Regions from separate parts of the Exiguobacterium sp. s166 genome, predicted to be linked through region 1. Evidence: riboswitches for the same ligand, from Rfam matches in the RefSeq annotation. Region 1 holds a riboswitch; each other region holds the start of a gene.
The links. A riboswitch is a leader RNA that binds a small molecule or an ion and turns the genes downstream of it on or off. The one in region 1 is predicted to bind thiamine pyrophosphate.
Positions count from the first base shown of each region.

Region 2: another riboswitch for thiamine pyrophosphate. It lies ahead of KNP93_RS08550 (ECF transporter S component); the one in region 1 lies ahead of KNP93_RS05015 (thiamine phosphate synthase).
Region 3: another riboswitch for thiamine pyrophosphate. It lies ahead of tenA (thiaminase II); the one in region 1 lies ahead of KNP93_RS05015 (thiamine phosphate synthase).
Region 4: another riboswitch for thiamine pyrophosphate. It lies ahead of thiD (bifunctional hydroxymethylpyrimidine kinase/phosphomethylpyrimidine kinase); the one in region 1 lies ahead of KNP93_RS05015 (thiamine phosphate synthase).

Region 1 is NZ_JACSMU010000002.1:109,618-117,263, reverse strand. It holds gene KNP93_RS05040 (hypothetical protein) at 1-465, shown strand, start outside; gene KNP93_RS05035 (C40 family peptidase) at 538-1,035, opposite strand; gene KNP93_RS05030 (MFS transporter) at 1,222-2,409, opposite strand; gene KNP93_RS05025 (OsmC family protein) at 2,614-3,039, shown strand; gene nagZ (beta-N-acetylhexosaminidase) at 3,036-4,274, shown strand; TPP riboswitch at 4,334-4,436, shown strand; gene KNP93_RS05015 (thiamine phosphate synthase) at 4,527-5,123, shown strand; gene KNP93_RS05010 (NAD(P)/FAD-dependent oxidoreductase) at 5,120-6,109, shown strand; gene thiS (sulfur carrier protein ThiS) at 6,106-6,309, shown strand; gene KNP93_RS05000 (thiazole synthase) at 6,311-7,078, shown strand; gene KNP93_RS04995 (ThiF family adenylyltransferase) at 7,075-7,646, shown strand, end outside.
Region 2 is NZ_JACSMU010000003.1:151,221-158,866, forward strand. It holds gene KNP93_RS08540 (DEAD/DEAH box helicase) at 1-880, shown strand, start outside; gene KNP93_RS08545 (50S ribosomal protein L25/general stress protein Ctc) at 1,231-1,908, shown strand; TPP riboswitch at 2,001-2,099, shown strand; gene KNP93_RS08550 (ECF transporter S component) at 2,205-2,780, shown strand; gene KNP93_RS08555 (ABC transporter ATP-binding protein) at 2,777-4,336, shown strand; gene KNP93_RS08560 (energy-coupling factor transporter transmembrane component T family protein) at 4,302-5,027, shown strand; gene KNP93_RS08565 (NAD(P)/FAD-dependent oxidoreductase) at 5,108-6,148, shown strand; gene KNP93_RS08570 (hypothetical protein) at 6,346-7,536, shown strand; gene KNP93_RS08575 (alpha/beta fold hydrolase) at 7,645-7,646, opposite strand, start outside.
Region 3 is NZ_JACSMU010000002.1:374,839-382,484, reverse strand. It holds partial or broken gene KNP93_RS06365 (alanine/glycine:cation symporter family protein) at 1-949, opposite strand, end outside; gene abc-f (ribosomal protection-like ABC-F family protein) at 1,187-3,046, opposite strand; gene KNP93_RS06355 (DUF1002 domain-containing protein) at 3,325-4,206, opposite strand; TPP riboswitch at 4,397-4,502, shown strand; gene tenA (thiaminase II) at 4,577-5,272, shown strand; gene KNP93_RS06345 (sporulation protein) at 5,340-6,113, opposite strand; gene KNP93_RS06340 (class I SAM-dependent methyltransferase) at 6,232-7,416, shown strand; gene KNP93_RS06335 (BrxA/BrxB family bacilliredoxin) at 7,451-7,646, shown strand, end outside.
Region 4 is NZ_JACSMU010000005.1:115,392-123,037, reverse strand. It holds gene KNP93_RS12100 (type 1 glutamine amidotransferase domain-containing protein) at 1-495, shown strand, start outside; gene KNP93_RS12095 (VOC family protein) at 549-956, opposite strand; gene KNP93_RS12090 (murein hydrolase activator EnvC family protein) at 1,213-2,655, shown strand; gene KNP93_RS12085 (murein hydrolase activator EnvC family protein) at 2,862-4,139, shown strand; TPP riboswitch at 4,200-4,310, shown strand; gene thiD (bifunctional hydroxymethylpyrimidine kinase/phosphomethylpyrimidine kinase) at 4,428-5,237, shown strand; gene thiM (hydroxyethylthiazole kinase) at 5,218-5,973, shown strand; gene thiE (thiamine phosphate synthase) at 5,978-6,616, shown strand; gene KNP93_RS12065 (hypothetical protein) at 6,631-7,074, shown strand; gene KNP93_RS12060 (ArsR/SmtB family transcription factor) at 7,253-7,618, shown strand.

The DNA.
Region 1 (7,646 bases):
TCACTAATAGGGATTCACAACGAAACAATTGTCTATTCTACAACGGAAAGTATAGATGGAACCGATATGACAGAAGATAAGCTATATGTAAGCAACGGAAAGACAACACAACGTATAAAAGGCTTAAAATCATTTAGCAATGGGGAAACGGAACTCAGTGCAGACGGATCTAAATTGATTGCATTTGAGCGTGAAATGGGTGATTTCAACTGGACTGTGTATGACATAAAAACAAAGCAAGTAGAAAAACATTCAATGAATATCCCGTTAGTGACGGATGAGTTTGGATTGGGTGAGTATACTACGCTTAAGGATGGTTTGATTTATACGGCGAACCGATTGGATGATGGGATATACAACGTTCGTCTCATCGATCCCGTATTAGACCGTACCTTGTATGAAGGTAATATTAAGGACAAACTAAAACGAGCAGAAACTACGCTCAATGAACTTGTCTTGAACTAACGAACAACTTTAATAACTCCAAAAAAACGCAATCTGAAACTCTCAAGGAGTTCCGGATTGCGTTTTTTAATCTTACTGATACGATTTGATGATGATGTCCTGTTTCGCGTAGTAACTCCACGTCAGGTCCTGAGATTCGACCTTTTTCGTTGTCACGGCAACGAATTTATTTTTACCGGTATAGATTCCGACGAAGTTCGGTGCTTTCGCCTTTTTCGCCTGGACGAACAATAGGTCACCCGGGACGGCTTTTTTGAGTGTGACGGTTTTGAGTGGCATTGCGGCTTGTTTCGCAATCGTCCGTTCGAGTTTCAGATCACTTTTTTGATACACATATTGCGTGAAGCCGGACGCGTCAAATCCTTTTGTTGTTGTGCCACCTTCTTTATACGGAGTCCCAATCAGTGATGTAGCAAGTTTCGCAATCGCGGCTTTCTTTTTAGCGAGTGCTTTTTCCGATAATGGTTTTGGTGTCTCGGCTTTAGTCGGTGTTGCAGCAAATGTCGCGATCGGACTGACCGTCGCTGTCAATAAGAGAGCTGTTAATGGAAGGGCATAATACGATTTCATAATAAAATCTCCTTTTACGTAAATGGGATGAAAAACTATCTTTACCGTATCATGCCGAATGGAAAATAAAGCAACAAATCAGGTACGTTCACCTAACAGTCTTGTAAGGTTCGGTCTGAGTCTCCGGTACAAAAAGACGCCTGTTCCAAGCTCCTCACGAGAGGACACTCTGGAAACAGGCGTTTTTTAAGAACGTTGATCGAGCCGGTGACTGACGGCTGTCAACGCGGCGGCGAGTAAGGCGACGACACCGCCGACAAGGGCGATGTTCATCATCGGACCATTCGCATAGACGAGACCGCCGAGTGCGGAACCGAAGGCAATCCCGACGTTACTTGCGACCGGCATCAGCGAAGCAGCAAGCCCTTTCGCTTCCGGATTAAACTTTTCTGCCAGGTCGATCAGATAAATTTGCGTCGACGTCGTCAATAAAATCGACATCAAGGACATCAAGGCAATGTTGATCAGGCCAAGCGATACCGACGCTGTCGTCACGTATAGAGCAGCGAGGACGATTGCCTGAACGATGAAGACGAACCGGAGACGGCCAATCGGATTCCGACTGGCGATTTTACCGGCCAAGATGTTACTGAAGATCGAGACGACACCGTAAGCGAGTAAAATCGGACTGATCCAGGCCGACGGCAAATTCAGTTCCAACTCAAGCACGGGCACGAGATACGTATAGACGACGTATGTCGCACCGAATCCGAACGACGGAATGAAAAAGGCGATCATGATCCGTGGATTGGCGAGTAAACTGAGCTGCTCGCGGATCGAGCCGGACGATTCCGATTGCTGGACCGGAACGACTTTCAAGACAGCAAGCAGAGCGACGACACCAAGACTGCTCGTCAGCCAAAACGTGGCGGCGTAACCGGCATGTTGTCCGATGAATGTACCGATCGGCACACCGAGGACGTTTGCCATCGTGAATCCACCAAAGATGAAGGAGACAGCGACGCCGCGTTTCGCGATCGGCACACTGTCGCTTGCGACGACCATTGCCAGTGAAATCAGGACACCCGTCAGCACAGCCGTCACGATTCGTGACAACAGCAACAGTTCATAATTCGGTGCAATCCCGCTGCAGATATTTAAAATGATCCAGACGAAAATCAGACTGAGCATTAACTTCCGCCGTTCGAGGTGTCCGGTCAAGGACATCGTAATCGGTGTTCCGATGGCGAAGGCGATCGCAAAGGCGGAGACGAGTGTCCCGGCTTTCGCAATTGTGATGTTCAGACCGTCCGCAATTTCAGATAAAATACCGACGATGACGAATTCGCTTGTTCCAAGGACAAACGTCAACATGGATAACGTCGCGATTAACAGCCAGTCGGCTTGACTCAAACGAGTCGATGATGATGACATATACAATTCCCCACTTCTGGCGCCTGTGCGCAAAAAAACTATCGTTTATCAGAATAGCATGATTTAAGAAGGGCGGAAACCGGATTTACCTGACCCGGAAAAAGAAGCATTATTGTGAATAGACAGTCAATTTCACTTGTCATTGATTCGGGTATACTAACAGAGTAGGAAACATCACCTAAATCAGAAAAGGACGTGATCTTGATGCAAGCAACAGTCACTTGGAATCAAAAGATGGGCTTCAGCGGGGAAACCGAATCCGGACATCACTTAGCGATGGATGCGGCACCGGAAAACGGCGGGGACAATCAAGCACCCCGGCCGACGGAGCTCTTGCTTCATGCCGTTGCCGGCTGTACCGGCATCGATATCGTCTCGATTTTAGAAAAGATGCGCTTGACGCTGACGTCATTTGAAATGGATATCGAAGGCGAACGGGCGGATGATCATCCCCGGCGTTTCACGACGATCTCGATTCATTACCGGCTCGAAGGTGATTTACCGGACGATAAAGTCCGCCGGGCGATTGCCTTATCAAAAGACAAATACTGCTCGGTCTCGCAATCGCTGAACGCGGAGATTGAAGTTTATTACTCGATCAACGGCGTCCGGAACGAGGAACCGATTTGAAGCGGATTGTTACTGTTCTGTTGGCAAGTATCCTCCTCGCCGGTTGTTCTGACGAGCCGGCACAACCGGTCGAACCGCAACCGAAGCCGGCGAAGAAAACGAAGCCGCCGCAACCGGACCGGCCTTCTGCCGCTGAACGGGCGGAAAAACAACTGAAAGAGACCATTTCGAAGATGTCGACAGCGGAAAAAGTTGATCAGTTGCTGTACATCGGCGTGACGGGAACAGCTCTGACGCAAGCGGACCGTCAATTACTGCAGAATCATGCACTCGGTGGTGTCTTGCTGCTTGGCGGCAATATCACCTCGACCGATCAATTGAAAACCTTTACGACAGCAATTACTAAAGCGCAAACGACGGACGAAAAAGCGTTCCTCGGTTTTGATGAAGAAGGTGGACGCGTCAGCCGGGTCCCGGATGCGCAACTGAAATTATCACCGAGCCTGTCGTTCGGTCAGAAAAATGATCCTGCTTTGATGAAGGAAGTCGGACGGACGCTCGGTTTGATTTCCCGTTTTTACGGCTTTAATATGGACTTCGCTCCCGTCCTTGACGTCAACAGCAATCCGGCGAATCCGATCATTGGTGACCGATCGCTCAGTGCGGATCCGCAACAGGTCGCAAGGCTTGGTGTCCCGTTGATGCAGGGGGTGAAAGAAGAAGACGTCGTTCCGGTCGTCAAACATTTTCCGGGACACGGCGATACGACCGTCGATTCCCATGTCGGTCTGCCGCGGGTCGATGCGACGAAAGCGGAACTCGAACAGATGGAACTCGTCCCGTTCAAACGGGCGATTAAAGAAGGGGCCGAAATGGTGATGGTCGCGCATATTCTGTTCCCGTCCCTCGACAAATCCCGTCCGTCTTCGTTGTCAAAACCGGTCATGTCCGGTATCTTACGGGATGAACTGAAGTTTGACGGGGTCATCATCACGGATGATCTGGTGATGGGCGCGATTACGGAACGATACGGGCTGGCCCAGGCCGCAAGTCTTGCGCTTGAGAGCGGTGCCGACATGGCGATGTTTTCCTCACCCGGTGCGTACGCGTCCGTTCATAAGGAAATCATGGCACGGATTAAACAAGGTAAATTGTCGAGAGCAGATCTGGATCAGAAGGTCATGCGGGTCTTACACTTAAAACAAACGTATGACTTGTCGCAAACGAAACGTGTCGACGAATACCAACGCTTGATTGAGCAGGTCAAAGCGGTCGAATCGGACATGCGACACTAATCAAGGGTAGAACAAATCGGACTACCCGTGGTAAACTACAGGCGTACCACACAAATCAATATCTACACTAGGGGAGTCTCGCAGCAGACTGAGACGGAAGTATCCGGACCCTTTGAACCTGATCTAGTTCGTACTAGCGGAGGGAAGTGGATTCCGATCATTCATAGAGGATGCGACGACTGTCGCCCTTTTTTGTAGGACCACTCCATCAGTTCATGGGGTGGTCCTTTTTCGTGTGGAAAGGGGGAAATGATGAGCCAGTTACATCTGATGACAACCGGCAAGCGGCATCCGGACATACTCGAACATCTGTTGCCGAAACTCGCACTATCCGTCGACCGGATTCATCTGCGGGAGCCGTTATGGTCAGCGAAGGAACTGGTCGTGTGCATCGAAACACTCGTGCGACGAGGCGTAAAGACAGAGCAATTAATTGTCCATGACCGGCTGGACGTGGCAGTCGTCACCGGCACCGGAGTTCAGCTGACAACACGCAGCATTCCGGTCGACCTCGTCCGTCACCGTTTTCCGGAACTGGTGATCGGTCAATCGGTTCACTCGTTAACGGAAGCGATAGCGGCGGAACAAGCCGGTGCTGATTACGTCCTGTACGGCCATATTTTTGAGACGGGATCAAAACCGGGTGTACCGCCCCGGGGACTCGACGCCTTGAAACAAGTTGTCGACTGGACATCGATTCCTGTCATTGCAATTGGTGGCATTACACCGGACAATCTGCCGGATATCCTGGCGACCGGCTGCGCAGGCGGGGCCGTCTTGTCGGGCATTCTCGGTCAGGCGTCTCCGGTCGAAGCAGCCAACCGATTCCGGGCGGTGATGCAACGATGACACGCCCGGATGTTTTAATCATCGGAGCCGGCATCATTGGTTTGACGCTCGGCTATGAGCTCCTGCAGCGCGGGAAAACCGTTCATTTGCTTGAACAGTCAACTGTCGGTCAGGGAGCGACGCAAGCAGCAGCGGGAATGCTCGCGACAGATGAAGAATTGCTGGCACCGTTACATGAACTGGCCCGGCTGAGCCGGACGCTGTATCCGGAATTCGTGCAACAATTGTTTGACGAGACCGGTCTCGGAAGCGGGTATCTGGAACAACCGTTTCGTATGCAACAGGCGCATCACTGGCGGACGTTTGATTCGGTCGGACAGGTTGATCCGCGGTTGCTTGCACAAGCATTACGCAGTGCCATCGAACGACGGGGCGGGGTAATCGAAGAGGCAACGGTCGTAGCACGTCTCGTACGGGACGGACAAACGGTGACCGGCGCCGAGACGAACCGGGGGCTACGGGCGGGCAGACAAATTATTGTCGCCGGTGGTCGCGGATCGGAAGAATTGTTACAGACGGTCGGAGTGACGATTAACACACTTCCGGTCAAGGGCGAGTGTCTGTCTGTCCGGCTGACGACCGGACAACTCAATCGGACGCTGTTTGGTGATGCGGTCTATTTAGTCCCGAAAGCAGACGGACGGATCATCATCGGGGCGACGGAACGGGTTGGTGATGAATCAACGACCGTCAGTCTGAACAGTATTCGTTTGTTATTGAATGCAGCAGTAAAGCTCTATCCGCCGCTTACAGAGGCCGTGTTCGTGGAAGCTTGGTCCGGTGTTCGACCGCAAACCGGGGACGGTCTGCCGTATCTCGGAGCAGTGGACGGAATCGATGGGTTGTTCGTCGCGTCAGGCCATCACCGGCATGGCATCTTACTGGCCCCTGCGACGGCCAACGTCTTGGCCGATTGTCTCATGGGGCAAACGCCAAGAGTGGCACTGGATGGTTTTAACAGCCGACGACAGGAGGAAAGCAGATGACTATCCGATTGAATGGAAAAAACTATGCTTTGACAGAGGAAATCAAGACGTTACACGACTTGTTAGAAAAACTGGAGATTCAGGGACAGGTCGTCATCATCGAACAAAATCATCAAATCATCGACCGGTCGAGCTATCCGGATACGGACGTTACGTCCGGAGATGTCATTGAAATCGTTCATTTTGTAGGAGGCGGATAACATGTTAGAAATTGGCGGAAAAACATTTGCATCACGATTGTTACTGGGGACAGGAAAATATTCGGATAATGAGAAGCAACAGCAAGCGGTCGAAGCATCGGAAACAAACATTTTAACGTTTTCCGTCCGACGTCTCGACGTCTTTGCAAAGGAACAGAACGATCCGCTCGCAGCGCTTGACTTAAGCTGCTATGATCTCTTGCCGAACACTGCGGGTGCGAAGACGGCGGAGGAAGCGGTCCGCCTTGCCCGCCTTGCCCGGGCCTCAGGGATGTGCGATATGGTCAAGGTCGAGGTAATCGGTTGTGACAAGACGTTGTTGCCGGATCCGATTGAAACATTACGAGCAGCAGAGGAATTAATCAAGGATGGCTTCATCGTCTTGCCGTATACATCAGACGATTTGTTGCTTGCACGTCGGCTCGAAGAACTCGGCTGTCATGCGATTATGCCGGCAGCATCACCAATCGGTTCCGGACAGGGCATCTTAAATCCGCTCGCGCTCAGCTTCATCATCGAACAAATGTCAGTACCGGTCATCGTCGACGCCGGCATCGGTTCACCGGCTGACGCGGCGTACGCGATGGAGCTCGGAGCTGATGGTGTCCTATTGAATTCAGCCGTCGCGCATGCGAAAGACCCGGTCAAGATGGCACGTGCAATGAAGCTTGCGGTTGAAGCGGGACGACTCGGCTTTGAAGCAGGACGGATTGAGAAAAAACGGTATGCGACGGCGAGCAGTCCGACGACCGGGATCAGTCGCCCATGATGGACCGGTATAGCCGACAAATCCGCTTTCGTCCAATCGGACAGGAGGGGCAGGATCAACTGGGACAGCGGCACGTCGTCATCGTCGGTCTCGGTGCACTCGGGACAGCGAGTGCGGAACAGCTTGTCCGGTCAGGAATCGGACGAGTGACTCTGATCGACCGGGATTACGTCGAGTGGAGCAATTTACAACGGCAACAACTCTATACGGAACAGGATGTCAGGAACCATTTGCCAAAGGCGGTTGCGGCGAAACGCCGGCTCGGTGCCGTCAATTCGACGGTGACGATCGAGGCGATTGTCGAAGATGTGACGGCAATGAATATTACACGGCTTGTCGGACAAGCAGATTTGCTTGTGGATGGGACCGATAACTTCGTTGTCCGGATGCTGATCAATGATGTTGCGGCAAAATTTCGGATTCCTTGGATTTACGGTGCATGTGTCGGCAGTTACGGCATGACCTATACGATCCGTCCGGGACAGACCCCTTGTCTGCATTGTTTGCTCAATCATTTGCCGAAACAGCAGGAGACATGTGATACGTCAGGCGTCATCAGTCCGGTCGT
Region 2 (7,646 bases), on a different contig from region 1:
GTCGATTTTCCGGGTCATTTTCCCGTCGTTGTTACCGGACTTACCGACGTTCCAGACATGGTCATATGATGAAATCCAACGATTCGTCCGACCGTTTATGATGCGACGGACAAAAGCCGAAGTTTTGCAGGATTTACCGCAAAAACAGATTGTCCACCATTATACAGAGCTCGGTCCGACGCAGAAAAAACTTTATGCTTCCTACTTGGCGAAACTGCAACTGGAAACGTTACAGCATCTCGACGAAACGAAGCGTGAAGACCGGATTAAGCTGCTCGCCGGTTTGACCCGGTTGCGGCAGATTTGCTGTGATCCGGCGTTATTTGTCGAAGGTTATACAAGTGAATCGACAAAACTCGAACGCCTGCTTGAAATCATTGAAGAAAAAGTAGCGAGCGGACACCGGATCCTGATTTTTTCCCAGTATACGAAGATGTTGGCCCGGATTCGGGAACGACTGGCAGTACGACAACTTGCCCACTTTCTACTAACCGGTGAGACACCGGTTGAAGACCGTGTCGCACTGTGTGACCGGTTTAATGCCGGTGAAGTCGATGTCTTCCTGATTTCCTTGAAAGCCGGCGGGACCGGTCTGAATCTGGCGACGGCGGATACCGTCATTTTATACGACAGTTGGTGGAATCCGGCCGTTGAGCAGCAAGCGGCTGACCGGGCCCATCGATTGGGACAAGAGTCGCCGGTCGAAGTGATCAAGTTATTGATGACCGGGACAATCGAGGAAAAGATGGCGGAATTACAGGATCGAAAGGCGACGATGATTGATGCCGTCTTATCGGATCAGAAGCCGGATATTTTAACGATTCGTGAACTCGTCCGGTTGCTTGATTCCCCCTCTTTTATCGATTCAGCAGGTGATTAACCACACAAATCAAAGAAAATCTTAAAAAAATGAAAGACCTTCAATCCGTTGTCTATCAACAGGTTTGGAGGTCTTTCGACAATCAAATTCAGAAAAAAAGGTTTTAACTTTTGAAAGACAGGGGTATATCTACACTAGCACCGTACAACACGGTCGCTTTTCAATTATTGTTTCTCAATATCAGCGTAATGACCTGGGAGAGAAATGCTACTTACTCACTTCGTTTTTCATTTCTGAATGGAATCCAGTTGAACTAGCATTTAGCGCAAGAATTTCTGTTGGAACCTATTGTTCCACTCCTACATTCATTACCTTTTGAGGGCTATACCAAATTCAAGGGGGAAATGAACATGTCAGTAACATTAAAAGTAGAAGAACGCGAAGTACGCCCACGCTCACTTAGAAAGCAATTACGTCATGAAGGAAAAGCTCTTGGTGTCGTGTATGGCTACAAAGTGGAAAGCACACCGATTTCATTCGATGAAAAAGAATTGGTCAAAGTTGTCCGTGATCACGGCGAAAACGTCTTGGTTGCTCTTCAAATCGGCGGTAAAAAGGTCAACACGTTGATCAACAAGCTTGATATGGATATCTTTACACCAACCATCAAACACGTTGAATTCATCGCTGTTAAAATGGATGAAGAAACAGAAGTCGAGACGGATATCGTCCTTGTTGGCGAAGCAGCCGGCGCGAAACTTGGCGGATTCCTTTCACAAACACTCTTTAAAGTAACAGTTGCCGCAACACCAGATAAATTACCGGAACGCATCGAAGTCGACGTGACGGATCTTGCAATCGGAGATTCAATCACAGTAGCTGATCTTCCGGAAGAAAAAGATTTCCGTGTCGTCACAGAAGGTGACATCCAAGTTGCAGCGGTCGTTGAATCGACACTTGAAGCTGAACTTGAAGAAATCGAAGAAGCAGAAGCTGAGGCACAAGCAGCTGATGCGGATACAGCGACAGACGATTCAGAACAAACTTCTGAAGAGCAAGCTGAAGAAAACAAAGAAGATAAAGAGTAATCTTTTCTCTCCTCCCCTCGTGGGAGGTTTTTTTTATGCATATTGACAAGTCCGGTCGACAGCCGTACAGTGAAGAAGGTACACATCATTGACACATCCACTAGGGGAGCCATTTGGCTGAGACGATTCACTTCGGACCCTTTGAACCTGATCTAGTTCATACTAGCGTAGGAAAGTGGAGCGGAATCCTCGTGCTCTTTTTCTGCATCTTGCAGGTTACACGACCGCTCTCTTTTCATAGAGGGCGGTCTTTTTTGTGGTTTCTTTGTGGGTGTGCATTCAAAGGAGAAGTGATTATGAACAGTTGGAAAATGAAAGAAATCATCGTCATGATGATGCTCGCCGTCGCGTGTGGTGTCCTCTACTTAGGGTGGTCGACGTTATGGTTACCGATCTCGGCCATCTTCGGACCGGTCGGATCAAACTGGATGTTCGGCATCTGGGTCATCGCCAGTCCCCTTGTCGCCTACATCATTCAAAAACCAGGCGCGGCATTGATTGCGGAAGTCGTCGCCGCTGCCGTCGAATTGTTTACAGGGAGTCACTTCGGCTTATCGGCACTGTTGATTGGATTCGCACAGGGGATCGGGGCCGAGATTGCCTTTGCCGTGTTCGGATACCGGAAATTCAATACGTTTACCTTGATGTTGTCCGGTGTCTTCGCTGCCGTCGGAAGTATGGTCTACAGCCTCATCGTGAACGGATTTGCCTACTATACGACGACGACTCTCCTGTTGACGTTTTCCTTACAACTTGTCAGCGGTGCTCTGCTCGGCGGCTTACTCGCAAAAATCATCGTCGATGCGCTCATTAAGGCAGGGACACTGAATGGGTATGCGATCGGACGACAACGAAAGCAGCGTGCCGCATGATGCAGTGTGAGCACCTGACAGTCCGCTATCCGGATCAGGATCACCCGGTCTTACAGGATTTGTCGGTTACGATTGATAAAGGAGAAACGACGTTGCTCGTCGGTCCAAGCGGCAGTGGAAAGACGACCTTTTTACATGTCCTCGCCGGTCTGTTGCCGGAGACGATTGAAGCCGATGTCAGCGGTCACTGGTTGACCGAGGGAACGGTCGGGATGTTATTCCAACAGCCGGACGATCAGTTTTGCATGCAGACGGTCGGTGCCGAAATGGCCTTTAGTCTGGAAAACCGAAGCATCTCCCGATTTGAAATGGATGAGCGGATTAAAGGTGTCTTGGCACGGGTCGGACTTGACCTCGCCTTGACGACGCCGATTGCCGAGCTGTCCGGCGGGATGAAACAACGGCTTGCTCTAGCCTGTGTATTGGCACTCGAACCGGACATCCTGTTGCTCGACGAACCGACGGCGCAACTTGATCCGCATGGTCAACGTTTGATGATGGAGCTGATTGAGGAATTGCACCACGATCCGAACGTGACACTGGTGCTGATCGAACACCAACTGGAGCAGTGTGTGACGTTTGCGGACCGGGTGCTGGTCTTTCAAACCGGACGGATCCGTCTTGACGGACCGCCGCGGGACATTTTTTCAGAACGCCGGACCGTTTTGACTGAGCTCGGGATTGCGACACCGCGCCTTTACCCGTATACATTCGAAACGATACCGGCCGAGGTCGCGGCAGAATGGGCACTCGATCGTCCCCCTGTCCGCGAACCCGTTTCAACCGAACCGACATTTGAACTTGTTGACGTGACCGTCCGGCACGGAAAGCAGACGGTTCTCCAGCGGATCTCGCTGAACGCCCACGCCGGAGAATGGATCATGCTTGTCGGACGCAATGGAGCCGGCAAAAGTACCCTGCTCGAAACGCTGGCCAAACTGTTACCGGCGCAAGGCGGAACGATTCAGTTGTTTCAGACAGCGTTGAAGAAATGGCGGGACCGGACATTTTACCGGCAGGTCGGCTTTGTGTTTCAGCAACCTGAGTTTCAGTTTCTCAAACAGACGGTTCTTGACGAACTGACGATCAGTTGTACCTCACCGTCGTCCGGTCAGATGGATGATGCCTTACAGTACTATCGCTTGGCGGACGTCGCGGGTCAGTCGCCGCTCGCACTCAGTCTTGGTCAAAAACGGCGTTTGAGCGTCGCGACAATGCTGCTTGAGCGAAAAGCTGTCTTGTTGCTGGACGAGCCGACTTTCGGACAGGATGCCGAGACGACGGCACAACTGATTGAAGTCTTGCGGCAAGCCCGTGCAGCCGGGACGACGCTCATCATGGTGACGCATGATATGGAGCTGGTGTACCAACAGGCAGACCGGGTGCTCGTCCTCGGTTCGGAAAACATTCAATTTGACGGTTCACCGGAGGAATTGTTTCAGGAAACCAAGATTTTACACGACAATCAGCTGATTCGTCCGGTGTCCTATCAGTATCAGCAACAAAAGGAGGGGATCCGTCATGCAGGAAAACCACTCATGGCTCGCTCAAATTAATCCTTCCGTCAAACTGGCGACCCTGGTCTATGTCATGCTGTTGCTGATTTCGACATCCCGTTTAGAAGTGACGTTTGCACTGCTCATCCTTTCCGCCGTCGGCGTATGTTGCTCCGGCTGGCAGCTGTCAACGCTTCTCATTCGTCTCGTCCCTTATGGTGTGTTGTTTCTGTTGACGTTTTGGATGATGGCCGCGTTCGGAAAAGGTGAAACGGAATTGTGGGCATTCGGCTGGTTCCGGATCACGGAAGAGAGTCTTGCACATGCCTGGTTGGTCGCGACGCGGATGCTCGCCTTCGTCCTGTTGAGTGTAACGTTCGTTGCAACAACGGACGCGACACGGTTCGTCATGAGTCTGATTCATCAATGTCGTCTGCCGGTTCGCCTTTCCTATGGATTTTTAGCCGGTCTCCGCTTCATTCCGATCTTTCGGCAGTCGATTCGAACGATCCGTCAAGCGCGTCGTGTCCGGCAACAACGGTCACTTTGGCCGTGGCAAACGTTTTTTGACATCAGTCTGCCGTTGTTTACGACCAGTATCCTCCGCTCGGAACAGATTGCGATTGCGATGGAAGCCCGTCAGTTTCGGGTCAATCGAACCTATTATGTCGAGCCGGTCGTAACACGAGGGGATCTTGCCTTTCTGTTGATGACCGTCACGCTCGCGACGTCACTTCGCCTGGTGGTTTGACAGCGGACGATTACGCGGCACTACTTGGGGGAATAAACAGGACAGATACAGTGAATCCAAAAAAGTAAGTGGGTGGAGTCGTGAAACGAATCCTGTTAGTCGGCGCAGGTCATGCGCATTTAGAATGTATCAAACAAGGGAGTCATTCGGATGTCGACTGGATCGTCATCACTCCCTCGCGTTATCAGTATTATTCCGGGATGTTCTCCGGACTGGCGGACGGAACCTATACACTCGACGAGATACGCATCGATGTCAAAGCGTTATGTGAACGGCACGGTAAGACGTGGATGGAGGACCGGGTCGTGCGAATCGATGCTGCCAACAAACACGTTATCTTTCAGTCCGGACAGGTCGTGCCGTACGATATCGTGTCGTTTAATATCGGATCAAACGACTGGGAAGCAAGCACTCCGAAACACGTTACGATCAAACCGAACTATCGTATAGAACAAGCGTTACAGACGTTCAGGAGTGCCGTCTCCCCTGTCATCGTCGGCAGTGGTGCGGCGGCCGTCGAGATGGCGGCGTCATTTCAGTCAAACGGTACACCGGTCACCCTGATTCATGAAGAACCGTTGCTCAGCGGTCATCCGGCCGGTCCGGAACTGGCCGCGCGACTCGATCAGTTGGGTGTCAACCGGATCATTGACCGGTTCGAAACGCTGGATGGTCAAACAGCAACGCTCCAATCCGGCCGCTTGCTCGAGACGGATGCCGTTTTGTTTTTAGGAGGGGCAACGGCACATGAATTGTTTCAGGTATCCGGTCTGTATTGTGATGACCGCGGATTTTTACTGGTGCACGAGACGCTGCAGTCGCTCGAGGATCCGTCCATCTTTGCCGTTGGGGATTGTGCGACTCTGATCGCGTATCCGGATACACCGAAAAACGGTGTGACGGCGGTGCGACAGGCTCCGCTGTTGCTTCAGAATTTGATCCGATGCGTGAATGAAGAACCGTTACGGGCGTTTCGGCCCCAACGGTGTTATTTGACGCTTCTTGCGCTCGGTCATCGCCAGGCCACCCTGCTGTACGGACGATTTTACCGAACCAACCGGCTCAGCTGGTATTTCAAACAATCGATTGACCAGCGATTTATCAAGAAATATACGGTCTGAATCAACAGGCAGAAAGATGAATGGTTCATCTTTCTGCCTGTTTTATTTATAAATTACATTTTTTAAAAAAAGAAGATTCTATTAAAAATATGGTAATATGATGGATAATTAATTAAGGAGGAATTATCATCAAAAATAGATTACTGACTCTCGCTATGCTATCCAGCATCGTGTTAACCGGCTGTGGGCAAGAACGATTGCTAGATCTCAAGCCGGTACCTTCCTACTGGTCTGCCCATTCATTTGCTTCCGACGAATACTCAGATCAGGAAGTCCCCGTTAAACAAAAGAAACAATTGTTGCGGACCTGTATGCAGAATAAAACGGTGTCCCTTCCGAAATCGTACCGGACGTTGCAGTCATTCGGTATATTTTTTACGTTAAATAATCTGGAAATAGCACCGTTTCCGACCGAAATTGTTTATTTGGCACACGGCAATCAGATGTACCTATCCTGTCGTTCGCCTAAGACACAGGAGTTGCGTGTCCATCCGATTAAAGCGTCGGACCATCCGTGGGTCCGCTTGACGGAGGGTCCGGATCGGATTGCACTTCAAGCACCCGTCTCTATTCCACTGAAAGAAGAACAATTGGACCAGCATGTATCCGTCAATCAGGAAATGAGCGCAGACAATGAATTTGCTAAGGATTTGAAACCGTTCCATGCGTTTCAATTGCCGATTTCAGGACAACTGTTGTTCGTCATGACAGAATCGGGCAAAGAGCACATCATTCGAAACATTGCGATGTCGTCCCTTCATCAGCAAGGCGAGTTTTACCTGGTGAGCCGCCGTCATATTGACGGATCGACGTCCCGCTCGTTAACCTTTTCACGCGACGGGTGGGACCTCGCAGATCGGCAAATCATGACGGCATACAAATCGAATCGGATCAAAACGAAGCAACATTCCTTGCCAAAAACGTTACCGGTCAATCAAACCGTTCCCTTCGTGACCTTTCAATTCATAAAAAAAGAACGGGTAGTAGAAGAAAAGACGCTTTCCATTCGTTATCAGCCGGTCTACCGTCCGGTCAAGGAATACCAAATCGAAGATGAGCCGACGCGCGGAATCACGGCCTACTTCCATCCGACAATGAAATCGTTTGAAAAGGCGAAACTAAGTGAGATGGTCATCCTGCCAGATAAGCTGTCCCGGACGGTGGCCGAAGAGTTAAAGGCTGTGACGTTGGAAGAACCACAAGGAACGCGATCACCATTTTCGTACATGACGTTGCTTGAATACGGTAATACCCAGACCTTTCAGGTGTATCTGAAAAAACGTGCCAACAAGACAGATCTTTACTTGCAAGATCAACGGACGAAAAAAAGTACCAGATTATCAGGTGAGTTGGCACGGCAAGTCAGTGAAGAATTAGAAGAACAGTGATGCTAATCGGTTTCCTGCTCCACTAGTTATGATGTGAGACGCGTCTGCTTAAAAACCCCATCTGCTTCTCCCGAAGGAAAAGCAGATGGGGTTACGTGTCTTTTGCAGTT
Region 3 (7,646 bases), 270 kb from region 1:
CGATAGCAGCTGTTGCTGTACAAACGATCAACGTATCAAGGAAAACACCAAGTGTTTGCAGGAATCCTTGTTTGGCCGGGTGAGAAACTTCGGCCGCCGCGGCAGCGTTCGGTGCAGAACCCATACCGGCTTCGTTTGAGAACAGACCCCGTTTGACACCAAGCGAAATCGCAGCTCCGACCGATCCGCCGAAAGCTTGCTCGATGCCGAAAGCGCTCTTGAAGATCATAGCGAAGACGCCGGGAAGTTCCGTCAGGTTCGTGACGACGACGAACAGAGCAGCAATCAGGTAAAGACCGGCCATGACAGGGACGACGATGGCTGAGAACTTCGCTACCCGGTGAACACCACCGAAGATGACCAGTCCTGTCAAGACAACGAGTACACCGCCGACGACAGCTTTATTGATACCAAAGGCATTATCAAATGCGGCCGCAATCGTGTTCGATTGAACGGAATTGAAGATTAAGCCGAACGTGACGGCGATTAAGATGGCGAAGACAACACCGAGCGCACGGTTTTTTAAACCCTTTTCGATGTAGTAGGCGGGACCGCCGCGGTAGGCATTCGTTTTACTGTCGCGGACTTTATAGACTTGAGCAAGCGTACTTTCAATTAAAGCAGTTGCGCCTCCGAGTAATGCAACCATCCACATCCAGAAGACGGCACCGGGTCCGCCGAGCGTAATGGCAATCGTAACACCGGCGAGGTTACCAGTTCCGATTCGTGTAGCGGCACCGATGAAGAAGGACTGTAAAGAGGTAATGCTTTGTCCTTCATCGTCCGTTGTTTTCTCGTTTTTATCGAGTGTGACACGGAACATTTCTTTTAAGTACCGGAACTGAATGAATTTTGTCCGAATCGTAAAGTAGATGCCGACTCCGATCAGTGCCGCGATTAAAACATAAGACCATAATAAGTTGTTGGCAAAATCGACTCCTGATTGTACTGCTTATTGAAAGGCATCCATCTGAAAAATTCCTCCTAATGTGTTGTAGTAAAATGGCTATACGCTAAATTATACGAATTTTCAGATAATATGCAAGGTGAATTTTAAAACTTTTTTTCATAAATTAACACGGTTAACTATTTAAAAAGTAGAGAATTTGAACTGTTTTTGAAAAATAAAAGAGACCTGTCGACTAAATCGACAGGTCATAAAATCACATAATTTAGGAGGAATGACTCATTCCGAAGCTAAAAATTGTTCGTATTGCGCATCGAGCTGTTGGACAAGTTCTTCACGGATAGAAAAAAGTTTCACCGTCTCTTCATAATCCGTCGTTTCAGCAAGTTGCCGATCAAGCATCTTCAGTTCCTGTTCCAATCGTTCGATCGTCTCTTCTACTTGACGTGTTGTCTGTACTGGAATAGAAGGAGATGGTCGTTTTTTAGCAGAGACGACGTTCTTCGGTATTTTGGCGTCAGGCGGCTGTGTTTGCCGTTTGGTTGACGCATAGACATACGGACCGGGAAACAGCTCCATCGTCTGATCAAGCCAAAGGGTCTTCGTAAACAGCCGGTTCAAGAAATAGCGGTCGTGCGAAACGGCGATCAACGTTCCGTCAAACGATTCGAGTGCCTCTTCAAGCGCATCACGTGATTCGATGTCGAGATGATTGGTCGGCTCATCCAAAATCAGTACGTTCAAATCGGAGTGGACCAGAACCGCGAGCATCAGCCGCATGCGTTCGCCACCACTTAACGCCTCGACCGGTAAGAAGACCCGGGGGCCAAAAAACAAGAACTGGGCGAGACGCTGCCGCGCCGTTCCTTCATCGAGATCAACGGTCGTGCGAAAAACGTCAATCAAACGTTCACCGGGCGGGAAGTCAACTCGTTGCGACAGGTAGCCGATTTTCACTGACGGTCCACGCGTAATCAGACCGCTTGTCGGTTCGAGATGGCCTAACAGGAGATGCAATAGTGTGGATTTTCCGCTTCCGTTTGCGCCGACGATGGCGATTCGATCTTTTGCCGAAATCTCAAAGTTTAATGAATGAAACAACGGTTGTTTAGAGAAGGCAATACTGACATCCTCGACGCGGTAAACCGTCCGGCTCGTTTTTCCATGTGCTGCAAACGCAAGATCGGGGGTCTCGGCGTCAAGCCTTGGGCGTTTGATCCGTTCGATCCGTGCGAGTGCCCGTTCCATCGATTTTGCTTTTCGGAATAGTTTTTCGCTTGGTGGTGACGCTTCGTTTGCCCATTGCCGCAGACGGCGGATCGCTTCCTTCATCTGCTTGATCTTCTTCTGTTGTTCCTGGTAAGCATGGAATTGCTCAAGTAGAAGGCGTTCCTTTTCCTTCACGTAAAACGTGTAATTTCCCTGGTACAGCTGAATCTGCCCCTCCTCCAGTTCAGCGATGCGCGTCACGACCGCATCAAGAAACACACGATCGTGGGAGACGATCAGGACAGCCCCGGCATAATCGGCTAAAAAGGATTCCAGCCACTCGACGGCGTCTAAATCCAGATGGTTCGTCGGTTCGTCGAGGATCAACAACTCCGGCTCGGTCAACAACATCCTTCCGAGGCAGATTTTGGTCTGTTCGCCGCCGCTGAGCTGCTCAAACGGACGGTCCAAAAGGGCATGCAACTGCAAGCCGTTAATCATCCGGTCGATTTTGGAATCCAGCAAATACCCGCCTTGGCGCTCAAAAGCTTCGGTCTCTTGCGTGTAGCGTTCGAGCAACTGATCGATTTGATCCGTTTTTGTCGCCATGTCCCGTTCGATTTGTTGCAGGGAGCGTTGTAAATCGACAAGCGTGGCGAAGGCAGTCCACAGGACATCACGCCCCGTCATTACGTTGTCGAACACGGGAAGTTGTGCCAAATAACCGATGGAGAGCCCGCTTTTTTGATAAATCGTTCCGCTGTCTTCGGAATCAAGACGGGCAATCAAACGTAAGAGCGTCGTTTTACCGCTTCCGTTTCGGCCGATCAAGCCGATGCGGTCTTGGTGCTCGATAAAGAGGGAGACGTCCGTTAAGATATCGTCGCCTCCGAATTGTTTTGTCAGGTGTTGGATGTCGCAGATCATCATATGAAATGTCCTCTCTGGCGCATCAAAAAAAGGAGAGCGCAAACAGCACTCTCCTTGACTCGTGGAAGATGCGCTTTGCTTTATTTTTCAGGTATGAGGTTCGTTAAAAAAGGGCAGACTAGTCCCTTAGAACGCCATTCCATGAAAAATCGCGCGCAACAGATACAGTTGTTCCATCAACCAATGCTTACACGCAGCAAAACCCATGTCTCCACACCACCTTTTCCGATTCAATACATCTATTTTACCATGCCTGACAGAAAAGAAAACGTTAATCTTTATTTAAATAAGCCGGCAATCGAGTTGAAGAATGCACTGAAACCATCAAACAACTTCGCAAAAAATCCTTTTGTCTCTTCTGAGGTCGCGAAGGCCTGGATATCTTGTCCGGCATCTTTTAGACCACTCTCGATTTGACCCCAGTTCAGGTCCGCTTGTTCCATTTGATTAAACAGTCCAGTCAACCGGTCCATCTGAGCATCGGATAAATTGATGTTATTGTTTTGGATGACTTGGACGATGACGTTTTCAATCTCGACCTTCGTTTCCGGCTGTTGTTTCGCGATTTCCGCTTTGATTTCATTCATCAAGTCGGCGACTTTATCCGTCCCGACCGTTTTCCCGACATCGGATGTCACAGAGAGTTCTTGCTGGGCAAGGTCTTTTCGTTCATCCGTCAGTTTGATGCCGGTCTCGGCAGATGTTTGATCATACGCTTTCATGATCCCGGTCAAAGCTGAAGTTCCGGTTACCTTGTACGGGGACGTGATCGTAATGTCCGCATCCGTTACACCCGCTGTGACGAGGGCGTTGAGGTACATGTCTTTTGTGACCCAGGTGATGTTTTCGGTCGCGACAGATAATCCATCACCTTTTTCAGCCAACTCAATTTTAGCGGAAGAGTACATGCCGCCACCCCGTTGTGATTGGGGAATGTTTTTCCCGAGATATTTTTCTTCATCGGCAGATGTTGCAATAATCGGAGTAATGCCTTCCGGTGCATTCAAGCGGGACAAGACCCACGATTTATCCTTTGCCCCAAGTGATTCGCCAAGGGTGACGATTGTTTTGTCGACCACTTGTTCAGCAGATGCGGCCGTCGGTAGCAGTAAGGTAGTAGCAAGTAATGCCGAAGCGGTCCATGTCATGGTTTTATTCATAAAAGTTCCTCCATAAGTTAAGTATCAGGTACTAAATTTAGTCTAATCGACCGGCGACAGAAGAGAATCGGTCTCAAGGACGAGCCGTCATCCACCTTCCGTCATGTTCCATTGTACAAAAAAATGGAGTGAAATGACGAGAATGGGTCAATTCCACATCAAATCATGATAAACTCAAAACAAATCAAATAGCGACCACTAGGGGAGTCAGTAGGCTGACTGAGACGACGGAGACGTTCGGACCCTTTGAACCTGATTAAGTTTGGACTTACGGAGGGAAGTGGCGTGGACGATCCTCTTTTTATGGTCTTTTCACGTCATGCCTGACATCAGGTGTGGCGTTTTTTTGATTACAAAAGGGGGAACCAACATGACATTCAGTGAAGAAATCCGGCAAGCGGCAAAACGGTATTGGGACAGTAGCTTTACCCATCCATTCGTGACAGGGATTGCGGATGGAACACTACCAGAAGCAAAATTTCGCCATTACGTCCTACAGGATGCCTATTACTTAAAACATTTCGCGAAAATTCAGGCGCGGGCCGCGTCGAAGGCACAGGACTTCGCGACGATTGCCGAACTCGCGGAACATGCGACGTCGACCTATGCTGCAGAACTCAGTCTGCATCAATCGTTTTTTGAACCGCTTGGGATTTCGGACAAGACACTGGCAGAGTTTGAACCAGCACCGACCGCATATGCGTATATTTCGCATATGCACCATGCAAGTGAAGGGACGCTTGGGGAGACCATCGCTGCGATTTTACCGTGTTACTGGCTTTACTATGAGATTGGACAACAGTTACAGGCAGCGACACCGGCTTCACCGATTTATCAGCAATGGATTGCGACATACAGTTCCGAATGGTTCGAGCGGGTGGTCTTTGAACAGATTGACCGGTTAAATGAGTTGGCAGAGAAGGCGAGTGAACAAGAACGCGTCCGGATGAAACAACATTTCGTCAGAAGCTGTTATTACGAATTGATGTTTTGGCAGATGGGCTGGGCGGAAGAAACGTTTGAACGGCAGTACGAACAGACGATGGAAATGACATCATCCAAGTAAGGAAGGAAATACAAACACCGGATCCGACGATAAGCGGATCCGGTGTTTGTTCTATAGAAAACATCAATCAACTGTGGTGTTCAATCAAATCGGCGAGACGTTGTTTCACGAGTGACGGATTCGTTAAGTCCTGGTTCGATAATGAAAGTTTCGTCATCGTCTCATCGGTTCCTGCCATTTCACTGAACAGCGAACCGAGACTGTGGGCACGGCGGTCGATTTGGACGACGATGTCGATGCCGAACCGGTCTTGCAACAGGATGACTTCGATTTCGTCCAGCTTGTGAGCATAATGAGTACCGCGGGCAGAATACTCAAGTTCCTGCGCGATCGGCAAATCTTTCCGGAAGCGGCCCGGCAATTTCTCTGTATCAGCTTTCTTGAGGCGGAATCCGAGGTTTTCCATCGCTTCAAGGATGACCGATTGGTAGTCATTCGCTTTGACGACGACAGCATCGTGGTCAGAAGGGTCAACCGCCTGCGCGATATCAAGACCCGTCTCGATCCACGACTTCGATTGGCTGACGGAAAGTGGTGTATTAAAAGGGACTTGAAGCGTAAACGGTATTTCCCGTTCGACGTCTGCTTCAATCGTAAACGGGGCTTCATTTAATGCAAACCGGTCCAGTGTGAACGTCGTGAATGCCGTGCTGTCCCCGACTTCTTGTTTGTACTGGGTATTGAAGGCGAGATAAATCCGGGCGATTTCCTGATCGACGTTACCGCCCTTAATATGAACGACTCCTTGAATCGTTCCACCGGGTTCACAGTGATCTTGTTCGAGTCGTGTATCGACCGTTGCGGCACCAATGCCGATTTGTGAAAGAATTTTTTTGAACATGTTGTGTTCCTCCTTTAAATTAAGTATGACGACTAAAAATAAAGCTTGCTTGCTTGTCGAACGCGGGTGAATTTGCTACAGTTTCGAAAGACCAAACAAAAAAAGGACGGGACGATACGTGGAACTAGACCAATTAAAAGACCTGCTCACTGAAAAACTGCAGGCAACTTCACTCATACACGCGACGATTAGTGGTCCGCGCCAAAAATCAAACGATCTGCGTCGAATCAAGTTAAAACCGATTCTACTTAGAGATACGTATGCAATCCAGTTAGAGTTTCAACATGAACGGATCATTAAGCATGAGAATTTAAGTATAGAAGAATTTATTTTGCGAATGGACGACTATTTTAACGAATTTCGTCAATTTTTATTCCGTTTCGAGACGGAAGAAGTCCAGTTCCAACTCTCGAAGAAAATGAAAGTTTCACTGAAGACGACAGGCAAGGAACCGGTAAAGGCCGAACTGTCTCACAATCGAAAGAAAAGCCATTTGTTAGAAGACGGCGTGCCGGTACCGTTTTTGATTCGTCTTGGTGTAATGACGGAAGAAGGACAGGTCAAGCGTCAAAAATATGATAAGTTTAAACAAATCAATCGTTTTCTTGAATTCGTCGAAGACAGTATCGCAGTATTGCCGCAAGGGCGTACGTTACGGATTTTGGATTTTGGATGCGGTAAATCGTATCTGACGTTTGCTCTCTATCATTACTTGAAAATCGTCAAGGGATTTGATTTAAATATCACCGGTCTTGATCTCAAAAAAGAAGTCATCGAGGATTGTACAGCCATCGCTGCTGATTTAGGGTATGATGATTTATCGTTCCGTGTCGGTGATGTCCATGATTACGACCAGGATACGGAAGTTGATTTAATGGTGACGCTACATGCTTGTGACGTTGCGACGGATGTCGCGCTTGCCCGGGCAGTCGACTGGAATGCATCGGTCATTCTCAGTGTCCCGTGTTGTCAGAAGGAGTTGAACCGTCAGCTGGACTGTTCACCGCTTGACGTCATGCTGCAACATGGATTGATTCAAGAAAAGTTTGCTTCGCTCGCAACGGATTCCATCCGGGCAGAGTTGTTGACATTGGTCGGCTACGATACGCAACTGCTTGAGTTCATTGATTTAGAAAACACGCCGAAAAATATCTTGATTCGGGCTTATAAAAATCCGAAGCAACCAACGGAAGAAAAAATTGACCGGTATATCGCTTTCCGAGACCTGTTACACGCTAAACCGTATTTAGAACGTGAATTGAGCGGCAGACTTGGACAGATTTCACCGAAACTCGTACAATAAAGAAGACAACGATTTAAAGGGGGAAACAAATACAATGGATTTCCAAATGTATTTTGAAGATGTCGTTCAAACGGCACGTAAAGAAGCAGCAGCTGCTGGTTTTGAAGAATTAACGACGGTCGAGAGCGTCGATGAAGCGATGAAGCGTGACGGTTTGACGCTTGTCCTCGTCAATTCGGTGTGCGGATGTGCCGGTGGGATTGCTCGTCCGGCTGCCGCTTACATCAACC
Region 4 (7,646 bases), on a different contig from region 1:
GTTGTGCTTGCAGATCATTTCGAAGATGTAGAATTTACCGGACCTGTCGATGCGTTAAAAGAAGCGGGTCATGAAGTGACAGTCATCGGAACAGAAAAAGGTGCGGAATTAGTCGGGAAACAAGAAGAAGCAAAAGTGAAAGTCGATGTAACAATTGATGAAACTTCTTCTTCAGACTTTGATGCATTGTTGATTCCGGGCGGTTTTTCACCGGACTTACTTCGTGAAGACGATCGTTTCGTTACATTTACGGAAGAGTTTGATTCATCTAAAAAACCAATCTTTTCCATCTGTCACGGTCCACAATTGATGATCAATGCAAAGATTGTCAAGGGACGTAAAATGACAGGATATAAATCCATTCGAATTGATTTAGAGAATGCGGGTGTGACATATGAAGACAATGAAGTGGTCGTCGATGACAACTTCGTGTCAAGCCGTCAACCGGATGATATCCCGGCATTTAATCGCGAAATGTTAGCAAAATTAGGATAACTGTTTAAAGTAAAAATGAGCGTTCGTTGACTTAGGTCAGCGAACGCTCATTTTTAGTTCTCTGGATAATCACAGAGTTCGGTAATGACACCATGCGAATGCCGGGGATCCATATAGATCAATCGTCGGCCGAGCGGAGTTTGGCGGTACGTATCTTCTAAAAATGTAATTCCCCGTTCTTTTGCCTCTTTAATGGCTTGATCCAAATCATCCACACGATAAGCAATATGGTGGACACCTTTTCCCCGTTGTTTTAAAAAACGGGCAATCGGACTTTCCGGACTTGTCGGAGTCAACAACTCAATGTGCGCATCTTCAAATTCAATGACAGCAATATTAGAAGCAACCCCGGGCGTCGGATTACTGTACTCACGGATCAATGTCCCTCCCAAGATAGTCGTATAGAACGTAATCGCTTCCTGCATATCCCGGACAGCGATGCCAGTATGGTCCAAATGCATAAACAGTTCCTCCTTTACTTCGATAGTCATAGTGTGTCAAACTCTTTCCCAACACGCAATGTAGAAGGTTCGATTGAAGGATCTATATAAAGGCGAAAAGAGAACTTATCAAAAATGACATCTCACTGAAATATAATAGAGGGAAAATGAATGCTATAATCAAAAACGTTCTTATAATTTTTAAAAAGTATTATTAAATTTAAATAACATCATTCGATTACTTATATAAACCACACAGAAAAAGAGGGAATACTACATGAAAAAAACGTTCGCGTCGCTCATCGTTTCCGCACTTATTCTTTCATCGACTCCTCACTTCGTAGCAGCAGATGACTTAAGTGAACAAAAAGCTAAAAATGAACAAAAACAACAAGAAAATGCTAATACTCAAAAAAACTTAGAATCGTCTGTGAATCAAGAAGGACAAAAAATTTCGAAGACTCAGCAAGAAGTGAATCGTCTAGACGAAGCATTAAACGAAAAAATATTTGCAGTTGAAACAAAAGATCGTCAAATTAAAGCAACTGAAGCTGAAATCGTTGAACTTGGGAAACAGATTAAAAAGTATAAAGCGAAATTAAAGCGTCAGGAAAAGCTGCTTGGTGACCGCCTTCGTGTCATGCAAGAAAATGATGGGAACTCCATTAAATGGGAAGAAGTCATCTTTGGTTCAAAGGATGTCGGAGATCTTGTCAGCCGTGTGTTAGCAGGGAAATCAATCTCGCAACAAGACGATAAAATGATTACCGACTATCAAAACACACAAAAGAAATTAGCAGCTGCTCAACAAGAACTAAAAGATAAAAAAGCTAAACTTGTGACGGAGAAACAAGAACTAAAACGTCAACAAGCTGAACTTGAGCAACAGCTTAAAGAACGAAACAAACGCTTAAAAGAACTCCGGAAACAAAAAAAGAAATTTGAAACGCAATTGATGGATGCAAAAGAAGTACAACAAATTTTGATTGCACAAGAACAAGCGATTGCAGCTGAAAAAGCAGCACGCGAACGTGAAGCAAGAATCGAAAAAGAGCGTCAAGCACAAGCGGCACGTGAAGCAAAAGCACGTGCAGAAGCACAAGCGGCACAAGCAGCAGCGGCTCAAAAAGCAGCAGCTGAACAACAGGCGGCAGAAGCGGCCGCTGCTAAAGCAGCAGCACAAGCGGAACAAAAATCGTCAGCACCTGCAACTTCAACAAAACAATCTACACCATATGTGACTGTGCCAAAAGCAGCACCAACACCAGAACCAGAACCAGCGGCACCAACGCCTGCACCATCATCTTCTTCTATGTTTATTCATCCAACAAGTGGATCAATCACACAAGGATATGGTTCAGCAAGCGGTTCGAATGGTTACTCTTTCCACAATGGTATTGATTTCGGCGCTCCAGTCGGTACCCCGATTGTTGCAGCGGCAACAGGGACAGTCATCACTGCATCAAGTGGTGGTCCGTACGGTAATCATGTCATGATTGCACACCAATTAAATGGAAAAACGTATACAACAGTTTACGCGCATATGAGTTCGTTAAATGCACATGCCGGACAACGTGTCAGTCAAGGACAACAAATCGGAGCCCTTGGTAGCACTGGGAACTCAACAGGCCCACACTTACACTTTGAAATTCATGTAGGTGGTTACAGCTACAGTGCTTCAGGACCAGCAAATTCTGTAAATCCAATGTCGATGTTATAATAACGAGAAAAGACGATTGCTGCGGCAGTCGTTTTTTTATGTTTTTATAAAAACATAAAATGTTATATTAAAATAAAACGCTTTCAGTTGAAACACAAATGAAATTTTCCTGAAACTATTACGGTGCTATAATCAATCTCAGACAGAAATACTTTGAATTAAATACTTTTTAAATAAGAAATCATACATAAGCGAGGAAACCAAACATGTTTAAAAAATTGTTTGCAACGGTATTGTTAGGGGCGTTACTTGTATCCACTGTGCCGACTTCTGGTCAAGCTGCAACGATTAAAGAAAAGAAATCTCAAAATGCAACAGAGCAACGTCGCTTGGAAAAAGCCATCAAAAAACAGGAAGCTAAAATATCGGTAGAGCAACGCGAAATCAATAAAATTGATGCGGCCATCAACGAAAATATTTTCAGGATTTCGGAAAAAAACAAGCAGATTAAACAATTGAATCTCCAAATTGAAGATCTTGAGGCGGAAATCGCCCGCTACGAAATCATGCTCACTTGGCAAGAAGAATTGCTTGGGGACCGCTTACGTGTCCTTCAAGAAAATGATGGTAATTCTATAAAATGGGAAGAAGTCATTTTTGGTTCGAAAAACTTGGGTGATTTGTTTAGTCGTGTTATGGCAGGTAAAAAAATTGCCGAACAAGACGATAAAATGATTTCTGCTTATTTGGAAACACAAGAAAAGCTAGCAGAAATGAAAAAAAATCTTATTGCTAAAAAGGCGGAGCGTGTTCAAGAGAAAGAGTCGTTACTCGTCCAAAAGAAACAGTTAAAACAACAGATGAAAGAACGGAGTGCGACCCTGAATAAATTACGTAAAGGGAAAACAAAGTTCACGACTAAACTGTTAAATGCAAAAGAATTACAAGCGACTTTAGAGGCTCAAGAAAGAGCGATTGCGGCAGCAAAAGCAGCAGCGAAAGCAGCAGCAGAAAAAGCGGCCGCTGAAAAAGAAGCAGCTGAACGTGCTGCAAAAGAGGCGGCAAAATCAACGCGTGAGTCAAGCGAAGCAACGGTTCTTCCGACTCCTGTCAGCAGTGTGCCGACAGGATCGGCGAAGTTTATTCGTCCGGCTTCAGGCGGTGTTTCACAAGGTTTTGGACCGGCTAGTGGAGCGAACGGCTATACGTTCCATAATGGTGTCGACTTCAGTGGACCCGTCGGATCACCGATTCGAGCAGCAGCTTCCGGAACAGTCATTACGGCTGGTAGCGGCGGACCTTATGGGAATCATGTCATGATTTCGCATTTCCTTGACGGTCAGGTGTATACAACAGTGTACGGTCATATGAATTCGTTATCGGTTTCGGCAGGTCAGACGGTAACTCAAGGTCAAACGCTTGGTACTCTTGGCAGTACCGGGAATTCGACAGGACCGCATCTACACTTTGAATTGCATATCGGTGGATACCAATACAGTGCGACAGGACCAGCTAACACGGTCAATCCACTTGGATACCTTTAAAAACGAGCTTCGGCTCGTTTTTTTAATGGTGCTGTGATACAGTGAAAAAGAATTTAAATTACGAGCAACTAGGGGAGCTGGAGGAGTCCGGCTGAGAGGAAAACTATTCTGTTTTCGACCCTGTCACCTGAACTGGATAATACCAGCGTAGGAAAGTTGAGATCGAAGACATGAAGACTTCAATCAGTAGAACTGGTTGTTCATGGCGTCGTCTGCTTTTTTACAGCGGACGGCGCTTTTTGTTGTCCGTTTTCTCCTTATTTGCTCCCAGGAAAGTGAGGAATTGGAATGAAACACGTATTGACGATTGCTGGATCCGACTCCGGAGGTGGAGCTGGAATTCAAGCAGATTTAAAAACGTTTTCGGCACTCGGTGTATACGGAATGAGCGTCATCACGGCGATTACGGCACAAAATACGTTAGGTGTTCAAGCGGTCGAGGACGTATCCCCGGAGCTCGTGGAAGCACAGCTGACATCCATCTTTTCCGATATCCGTGTCGATGCGGTCAAGATTGGAATGGTTTCCAATCAAGACACCATCCGAGTGATTGCACAACAACTGGAAAAACATCAACTTCCGGTTGTTCTCGACCCGGTCATGGTCGCGAAAGGGGGTTATAGCTTGTTGCAACCGGATGCAGAACATGCCTTGCTCGAACAGCTGTTACCATTGGCTACACTTGTGACTCCGAATATTCCTGAAATCGAGCGGATGATTGGCGGAACGATTCACTCGCTTGCCGATATGAAACAGGCGACGGAAAAACTGGCTGAAAAACGGACGGGTGCTATTTTGCTCAAGGGCGGACATTTGGAGGGACGGGACGCTACTGACCTTTTATATACAGACGGGCGATATGTCGTCTTTGAACAAGAACGGATCGAGTCCCGTCATACCCATGGTACAGGCTGTACATTATCTGCTGCCATCGCTTCCTATCTTGCACTTGGTCTTTCAGTGGAAGACAGCATCCGTTATGCAAAACGTTATGTGACGGAAGCCATTCGCCACGGCTTTGCGCTCGGACGCGGTGTTGGTCCGACGCATCATTTTCATGAACTCTGGAGGGATACACATGTTACGACGCATCCATGATAAAAAACCGTTGATTCATCATTTAACGAATACTGTAACCATTAATGACTGCGCCAATATGACACTGGCACTTGGTGGCTCTCCTGTGATGGCAGATGACCTGCTGGAAGTGGAAGAAATGGTCAGGCACGCAGATGCCGTCGTAATCAATACAGGGACGATCAATCCGGACATGCGCCAAGCCCAACTTTTAGCAGGAAAAACGGCTAACCGATTGGGGAAACCGGTCATTTTGGATCCGGTAGGCGCAGGAGCGACGACATTAAGAACAGATTTTATGAAGCAGTTAATGGATGAAATCACCTTTACGGTCATCAAAGGAAATGCATCGGAAATCAAGACATTGCTCGGACAGGCCGCTCGAACGAAAGGAGTGGATGTTGCCGAAGGAGAATCCCTGGATTTTCAAAGTGTCCATACCTTTGCAGGTGAAACGAAACAACTCATCGTCGTAACGGGTCCGATTGATTTTGTGACAGATGGAAATCGCCAGTATCATCTGGATGTCGGGACGAAACGTCTTGGCCAAGTCACGGGAACGGGATGTATGACCGCTTCTTTGATTGCGACGTTTTTAGGAGCAGGATACGATCGTTTTGAGGCAGCCGTATTTGGGACGTATGCTATGGGAAAAGCAGGGGAGTCGGCTGAGGATTCTCCCGGTATCGGAGGTTTTCGAACCGGGCTGTTCGATGCAGTGAGTTTGATGACAGAAAAAAGTTTGCCGGAGGTATAAATGAATGGACAGTGAATATTTGATTTATGCCGTGACCGATCGACGCTTGCATCCACATCTTTCCCTGGCAGACGCCGTCGAAGCATCGATTAAAGGAGGCGCAACGGTTGTTCAATTACGGGAAAAAGACAGTTCCGGTAAAACTTTTCTGGAATCAGCCATTGCATTAAAAGATCTCACCGCACGTTACGATATTCCGTTCATTATCAATGATCGGATTGATATCGCTTTGCTGGTCGATGCCGGTTTGCATATCGGTCAAGATGATATTCCCTTAATTGAAGCGCGCCGTTTGTTACCGGAAGCGACGATTGGTGTTTCTGTTTCAACAGTGGAACAAGCTGTTGCAGCAGAACGGGAAGGCGCAGATTATTTAGGGGTCGGTTCACTCTTTCCGACAGCAACGAAACAAGATGCGACATTCATGGCGCGAGCGACGTTGGAACAGATTCGTAAAGCCGTTCATATCCCGTTGGTGGGAATCGGTGGAATTACTGAAACAAACGTTCCGGAACTTGGTTCTCTAGTGGACGGATATGCCGTTGTTTCAGCTTTATTTGCAAGTGAAGACATTGAACGAACGACGAAAAATTTTAAGACGACCGTGAAACAAGTGCGTCAGAGCGCCTCAGGCAGGGTATAGTTCACGTAGAGGTGATGGTCGTGAAATGGCAGTCTGTTCGATTTCGAGGACGCTGGATTCGGTATAAAATCGAACCACAAGTCATTCGAATCGATAATCGCGGGAAATATCATTTAGGTGCAGCTCTATTTCCTTTCCCGAATCGTTATTCGTATCAATTAGCTGTGTTATTAAAGAATAAATACCGACAACAGTATAAACGTTCCTTGCTCATCCAAACGAGTTCAATCGCAACTGAAATCTGGGGGCACACACATCTGGATATTTTTTACCGGATGATGTTACCTCTTCCGTTACCGTGCTTTTTACGGAACCGCTATAAAGAACGTTTGAAAAGTACAGGCGTGATCGATATCGGTGTGCGTGCTGTCGATTCAAACCGGATTGTCTGGGATATCGGAAATTTTTTAGGTGGCTGGTTCTTTTACGCGATCTCAAGACGAAACCGTGAGAAATGAAAAAATGATTCAAACAGGAATGTCCAATGAAAAAGTCTGCTTTCCGCTCTAAACGACGGGAAACAGACTTTTTTGAGTTTCCGATTTTTGGAATAGCAGGCACTAGTTGAGTCCTGAAGTGATTTTCTTGCAATTCACTTGAAACGATGGTGGAATGAAAGGGAAAGAGGTGATGACGGTGGATGCACCACGTTGTGAAACGATTGCCATTGATCAAGTACGTGCAGAAGAGATTGGACAAGTCGTTGATACGATTCCAACGACAGACATTGGAAAGTTGTTCAAAGTCTTGTCAGATGCCACACGGTTACGGATTGCTTACGCCTTGACGGTGGAAGAGGAACTTTGTGTCTGTGATGTTTCGGCTTCGGTGGATTGTTCGATTGCAACAGCTTCTCACCATCTCCGTACCTTGTTGAAACAAGGACTGGTGAAATATAGAAAAGAAGGTAAGGTCGTCTACTATTCGCTGGACGATCATCATGTATCGTCGCTCGTTCACTTAGCAATGGAGCATGTAAATGAAGGCAAGGCGTCCTCTTGAGTGTACTGAACAACACAACAAAGACGTA